Regions from separate parts of the Streptomyces zhihengii genome, predicted to be linked through region 1. Evidence: predicted binding sites of a transcription regulator. Region 1 holds the regulator's gene; each other region holds the start of a gene.
The links. The regulator HrcA, encoded in region 1, represses chaperone genes, less so after heat shock. The targets are predictions, from matches to a motif close to TTNGCACTCNGNNNNNCNGAGTGCNAA.
Positions count from the first base shown of each region.

Region 2: groES (co-chaperone GroES) is a predicted target of HrcA. The motif match lies at 764-790, and genes of this name have one in related genera.
Region 3: groL (chaperonin GroEL) is a predicted target of HrcA. The motif match lies at 859-885, and genes of this name have one in related genera.

Region 1 covers NZ_JAFEJA010000001.1:5,565,962-5,568,226, forward strand. Annotated here, with positions in the region: gene JE024_RS23560 (MBL fold metallo-hydrolase) at 1-514, opposite strand, end outside; gene hrcA (heat-inducible transcriptional repressor HrcA) at 728-1,744, shown strand; gene dnaJ (molecular chaperone DnaJ) at 1,745-2,265, shown strand, end outside.
Region 2 covers NZ_JAFEJA010000001.1:3,445,806-3,448,070, reverse strand. Annotated here, with positions in the region: gene JE024_RS14260 (polysaccharide deacetylase family protein) at 1-635, shown strand, start outside; gene groES (co-chaperone GroES) at 937-1,245, shown strand; gene groL (chaperonin GroEL) at 1,340-2,265, shown strand, end outside.
Region 3 covers NZ_JAFEJA010000001.1:4,561,033-4,563,297, forward strand. Annotated here, with positions in the region: gene JE024_RS19215 (MoaD/ThiS family protein) at 1-4, shown strand, start outside; gene JE024_RS19220 (cold-shock protein) at 436-639, shown strand; gene groL (chaperonin GroEL) at 1,014-2,265, shown strand, end outside.

The DNA of each region.
Region 1 (2,265 bases):
CCACGTCCGGCGTGCCGGGCACCAGCAGGGCCAGGTCGTGGCCGGTGTGGCCGGGGCCCGCGTCGGCGAGCACCGCCTGCCGGCCGCCCAGGTCGATCGCGCACTCGCCGGTCACCGCGTGGTGCGGCACGACCAGCACGTCCGCCGCCTCGGCGGCCTCCCCGGGCGCCACCCCGTGGCGCACGGCGTCCTGCCGGAGGGCGTCGCCCCCCCGCCGCAGCAGCCCGTCCAGGCCCACCGCCCCGTAGACCTCGGCCCCCGCGAAGGCGGCCGTGCCGAGGACGTGGTCGAAGTGGGGGTGGCTGAGTGCGACATGTGTCACTCGGCGGCCCAGCAGCGCCTGCACCTCGGCCCGGATCGCGGCGCCCTCGCGGATGGTGGAACCCGTGTCCCAGAGCAGCACCGCGTCCTCGCCGGCGACCAGGCCGACGGTCGCGTCCCAGGTGGGCAGCCTGCGGCGGCCGACGCCGTCCGCCAGCCGTTCCCAGCCGAAGTCTTCCCAAGCGACGTCCATGGGCGCGACGCTATCCGCATCCGCCCGCCGGGCGTCGGCCGGGACGCCGGGGCGGCCCGTCGCGCCGACCCGGTGGTCGGTCACCCTTGCTAGGGGCGTACCCCGCAGCCGTACACTGGCCGGGGGACCGCTGGCACTCGGCCGTATCGAGTGCCAGGCGGCTGCCGGGGCAGACGGCCGAGGGATCACGAACCGCAGCAGGAGGTGCGCACGGTGCTCAGCGAACGCAGGCTCGAGGTCCTGCGCGCCATCGTCCAGGACTACGTCGGCACGGAGGAGCCCGTCGGCTCCAAGGCGCTGACCGAGCGCCACCGCCTGGGCGTCTCCCCGGCCACCGTGCGCAACGACATGGCCGTGCTGGAGGAGGAGGGCTTCATCGCCCAGCCGCACACCAGCGCCGGCCGGATCCCCACGGACAAGGGCTACCGCCTCTTCGTCGACAAGCTCGCCGGAGTGAAGCCGCTGTCCACCCCCGAGCGCCGCGCCATCCAGAACTTCCTGGACGGGGCCGTCGACCTCGACGACGTCGTCGGGCGCACGGTGCGGCTGCTCGCCCAGCTCACCCGGCAGGTCGCCGTGGTGCAGTACCCCTCGCTGACCCGCTCGACGGTCCGGCACGTGGAACTGCTGTCACTGGCCCCCGCCCGGCTGATGCTGGTGCTCATCACCGACACGGGGCGGGTGGAGCAGCGGCTCGTCGACTGCCCCGCGCCGTTCGGCGAGACCTCCCTCGCCGACCTGCGCGCCCGGCTCAACAGCCGGGTCGTCGGGCGCCGCTTCGCGGACGTGCCGACCCTGGTGCAGGATCTGCCGGAGTCGTTCGAGACCGAGGACCGCGGGACGGTCTCCACGGTGCTCGCGACCCTGCTGGAGACGCTGGTGGAGGAGACCGAGGAACGGCTCATGATCGGCGGCACCGCCAATCTGACCCGCTTCGGGCACGACTTCCCCCTGGTGATCAGGCCGGTGCTGGAGGCGCTGGAGGAGCAGGTCGTGCTCCTCAAGCTGCTCGGCGAGGCCAAGGAATCGGGCATGACCGTGAGAATCGGGCACGAGAACGCCCACGAGGGACTGAACTCCACGTCCGTCGTCTCGGTCGGTTACGGTTCGGGCGGCGAAGCAGTCGCCAAACTCGGCGTGGTCGGACCGACCCGCATGGACTACCCCGGAACGATGGGAGCGGTACGCGCAGTGGCACGTTACGTCGGACAGATCCTGGCGGAGTCGTAAGTGGCCACGGACTACTACGCCGTACTCGGCGTACGCCGCGACGCGTCCCAGGACGAGATCAAGAAGGCCTTCCGCCGTCTTGCGCGAGAACTCCACCCGGATGTGAATCCGGACCCGAAGACGCAGGAGCGCTTCAAGGAGATCAACGCCGCGTACGAGGTGCTGTCGGACCCGCAGAAGAAGCAGGTCTACGACCTCGGCGGCGACCCGCTGTCCCAGGCGGGCGGCGGCGCGGGCGGGTTCGGGGCCGGCGGCTTCGGCAACTTCTCCGACATCATGGACGCCTTCTTCGGCACGGCTTCGCAGCGCGGCCCGCGCTCGCGCACCCGGCGCGGCCAGGACGCGATGATCCGGCTGGAGATCGACCTCAACGAGGCCGCCTTCGGCACCACCAAGGACATCCAGGTCGACACGGCCGTGGTGTGCACCACCTGCTCCGGCGAGGGTGCGGCACCGGGCACGTCCGCGCAGACCTGTGACATGTGCCGCGGCCGCGGCGAGGTCTCCCAGGTCACCCGGTC
Region 2 (2,265 bases), 2.1 Mb from region 1:
CGAGGATCACCACCCGCAAGGGCTTCGAGGTCAAGGGCGGCGAGAACCTCCCGCCCGTCTTCACCACCGTGCCCACCAAGGAGAAGATCGTCTTCCTGACGATCGACGACGGCGCGGAGAAGGACCCCGAGCTGCTGCGGATGATGACCGAACTCCAGATCCCGTACAGCGCCTTCCTCAGCGACTACGTCATCGGCGACGACTACGGGTACTTCGCGAAGATGCGCGACAGCGGGGTGGCGCTGCACAACCACACCCTCAACCACCGCTATCTGCCCGGCCTTTCGTACGCCCAGCAGCAGCGGGAGATCTGCGGCCAGCAGGAGAAGCTCCAGAAGCGGTACGGCACCAGGCCCCGGCTGTTCCGCCCGCCGTACGGCAACTACAACGGCGACACGCTGCGGGTGGCGAAGTCCTGCGGCGTCGAGGCCGTGCCGCTGTGGGCCTCCGAGGCGTTCCCCGACCACATGGAGTGGCGGGAGTGGGACCGCGATCTGCACCCGGGCGACATCATCCTCACCCACTTCCGCGGCAAGGACGACTGGAAGGGCAGCATGCCCGACATGATCCGGCGGGTGATGAAGACCGTGACGGAGAAGGGGTACGCCGTCGCCCGGCTGGAGGACTACGTCTGAGCCCGGGAGCCCGCCCGCGGAACCCCGGACGGCGGGACGGCGTTGTCCGGGGCGGGTGCGGGGGCCGCTGCGGGACCATCGCGGGGCCGGCCGCCGGGGTCGGGATCAGGACGGCGCGCGCGGCCGGATTGGCACTCCGCTTGACCGAGTGCTAATCCCGGTCATAGTCTCGCTCCTGGCACTCACCACTGGAGAGTGCCAACACAGCGACGGGCAGGTCCGGCACCCGCGACGACGGATCCACCTGGTCGCCACCTCAGACAGTTAACCCCGTGAGATCTCCGAAGGGGGAGGTCGGATCGTGACGACCGCCAGCTCCAAGGTTGCCATCAAGCCGCTCGAGGACCGCATTGTGGTCCAGCCGCTCGACGCCGAGCAGACCACGGCCTCTGGCCTGGTTATTCCGGACACCGCCAAGGAGAAGCCCCAGGAGGGCGTCGTCCTGGCCGTGGGCCCGGGCCGCTTCGAGAACGGCGAGCGTCTTCCGCTCGACGTGAACGTCGGCGATGTCGTGCTCTACAGCAAGTACGGCGGCACCGAAGTGAAGTACAGCGGCGAGGAGTACCTCGTCCTCTCGGCTCGCGACGTGCTCGCGATCGTCGAGAAGTAATTCACCGATTTACTTCGATCCGCGCCCCTGGTCACCCCGCTAGTTGCCGGGCGGCGAGGGGCGCGGTTCGTTTCGAGAGGACTTGAGAAGCTCCATGGCGAAGATCCTGAAGTTCGACGAGGACGCCCGTCGCGCCCTCGAGCGTGGCGTCAACAAGCTTGCCGACACGGTCAAGGTGACGATCGGCCCCCGCGGCCGCAACGTCGTCATCGACAAGAAGTTCGGCGCTCCCACCATCACCAACGACGGTGTCACGATCGCCCGTGAGGTCGAGATCGAGGACCCGTACGAGAACCTCGGCGCGCAGCTCGTGAAGGAGGTGGCGACCAAGACCAACGACATCGCGGGTGACGGTACGACCACCGCCACCGTGCTGGCCCAGGCCCTGGTCCGCGAGGGTCTGCGCAACGTCGCCGCCGGCGCCTCCCCGGCCGCCCTGAAGAAGGGCATCGACGCCGCCGTCAAGGCCGTCTCCGACGAGCTGCTCGCGACCGCGCGTCCCATCGACGACAAGAGCGACATCGCCGCCGTCGCCGCGCTGTCCGCCCAGGACCAGCAGGTCGGCGAGCTCATCGCCGAGGCGATGGACAAGGTCGGCAAGGACGGTGTCATCACCGTCGAGGAGTCCAACACCTTCGGTCTGGAGCTGGACTTCACCGAGGGCATGGCCTTCGACAAGGGCTACCTGTCCCCGTACATGGTGACCGACCAGGAGCGTATGGAGGCCGTCCTCGACGACCCGTACATCCTGATCCACCAGGGCAAGATCGCCTCGATCCAGGACCTGCTGCCGCTGCTGGAGAAGGTCATCCAGGCGGGTGGCTCCAAGCCGCTGCTGATCATCGCCGAGGACGTCGAGGGCGAGGCCCTGTCGACCCTGGTCGTGAACAAGATCCGCGGCACGTTCAACGCGGTGGCCGTCAAGGCCCCCGGCTTCGGCGACCGCCGCAAGGCGATGCTCGGCGACATGGCCACCCTCACCGGTGCCACCGTCATCGCCGAGGAGGTCGGCCTCAAGCT
Region 3 (2,265 bases), 1.0 Mb from region 1:
CTGATCCTTTCCCGCGTTTCTCGCCCGGTTCGGGGGCGAGTTACCCAGAGTTACCGAATTGCCCCCTCCGCTCGAGAAGCGGAGGGGGCAATTCTGCATGGTTAGACGCGATAGAGTCTGGGAAGCCCCCTCCGCCGACCCGGCTCGAATGCGCCCCGCACCGTAAGAATGCGGCCAAAGTCTGCGGTCGAATTGCCTTAAAAGTGCCGCTATGTCGGGCCCGACTTGCCCGGGAATTCAGCGGATTCGCAGGGATCGGCCGATCGGCCGTGCCCGGATTTCTCGTCCGACTGACCTGTTGCAGAGGGCAGTTGGGCAGATACATTCAGCCGCGGTCGACGCGTTCCGGCGCACACCCCTCCTGTCGGGGGTGAGGTCTACCCAGGGTCCGCGAAGTGCGGTCCTGCGCAAGGGCCAGTAATAGGGGAGTTAGGCATGGCTCAGGGCACCGTCAAGTGGTTCAACGCGGAGAAGGGGTACGGCTTCATCGCGGTCGACGGTGGTGCGGATGTTTTCGTCCACTACAGCGCGATCCAGATGGACGGGTACCGCACCCTTGAAGAAGGTCAGCGAGTCGAATTCGAGATCTCGCAGGGCCAGAAGGGTCCGCAGGCGGACATGGTCAAGCTCGCCGTCTGATCCGACTGATCCAGGCGCGTTCGGCCACCGACGCACTCACGCACGAGGGGCTCGCATCCCACCCGGGACGCGGGCCCCTCGTGCGTGCGCGCGTGCGCGCGGAGGCAAGCGGCCGTTCCCCGGCGGCGCTTGCGCCCTCCCGCCGCCCGGCCACCGCCCCTCACCGGGCCTTCTTCGAAGGCGCTTGCACTCTCAGGGGTCGAGTGCTAATCATTGGCGTTAGCACTCTCCCAGTGAGAGTGACAGAACTTGGATCGTTCAGGTGAGGTCGGCGAGCCGGGTGGGGCAAGGAACCACCGGGCTCGCGGACCGTCCGTCGCGGGCACCTGACGCGATCCGAAGCAATCCACCCCAGTCCGGGAGGACCACTTCACATGGCCAAGATCATCGCGTTCGACGAGGAGGCACGGCGCGGTCTCGAGCGCGGGATGAACCAGCTCGCCGACGCCGTCAAGGTCACCCTTGGCCCCAAGGGTCGCAACGTCGTCCTCGAGAAGAAGTGGGGCGCCCCCACGATCACCAACGATGGTGTGTCCATCGCCAAGGAGATCGAGCTCGAGGACCCGTACGAGAAGATCGGCGCCGAGCTGGTCAAGGAAGTCGCGAAGAAGACGGACGACGTCGCCGGTGACGGCACGACGACCGCGACGGTCCTGGCCCAGGCGCTGGTCCGCGAGGGCCTGCGCAACGTAGCCGCCGGCGCCAACCCGATGGCCCTCAAGCGCGGCATCGAGAAGGCCGTCGAGGCCGTCTCCGGTGCGCTGCTGGAGCAGGCGAAGGATGTCGAGACCAAGGAGCAGATCGCTTCCACGGCCTCCATCTCCGCCGCCGACACCCAGATCGGCGAGCTCATCGCCGAGGCCATGGACAAGGTCGGCAAGGAAGGCGTCATCACCGTCGAGGAGTCCCAGACCTTCGGTCTGGAGCTGGAGCTCACCGAGGGTATGCGCTTCGACAAGGGCTACATCTCGGCGTACTTCGCCACCGACATGGAGCGCATGGAGGCGTCGCTCGACGACCCGTACCTCCTGATCGTCAACTCCAAGGTCAGCAACGTGAAGGACCTCCTTCCGCTGCTGGAGAAGGTCATGCAGTCGGGCAAGCCCCTGCTGATCATCGCCGAGGACGTCGAGGGCGAGGCCCTGTCGACCCTGGTCGTCAACAAGATCCGCGGCACCTTCAAGTCCGTCGCCGTCAAGGCCCCGGGCTTCGGCGACCGCCGCAAGGCCATGCTGAACGACATCGCCATCCTCACGGGCGGCACGGTCATCTCCGAGGAGGTCGGCCTCAAGCTCGAGAACGCCGGCCTGGACCTGCTGGGCCGCGCCCGCAAGGTCGTCATCACCAAGGACGAGACCACCATCGTCGACGGCGCCGGTGACAGCGACCAGGTCGCCGGCCGGGTCAACCAGATCCGCGCCGAGATCGAGAACAGCGACTCGGACTACGACCGCGAGAAGCTCCAGGAGCGCCTCGCGAAGCTGGCCGGCGGCGTGGCCGTCATCAAGGCCGGTGCCGCGACCGAGGTCGAGCTCAAGGAGCGCAAGCACCGCATCGAGGACGCCGTTCGCAACGCGAAGGCGGCCGTCGAGGAGGGCATCGTCGCCGGTGGTGGCGTGGCCCTGC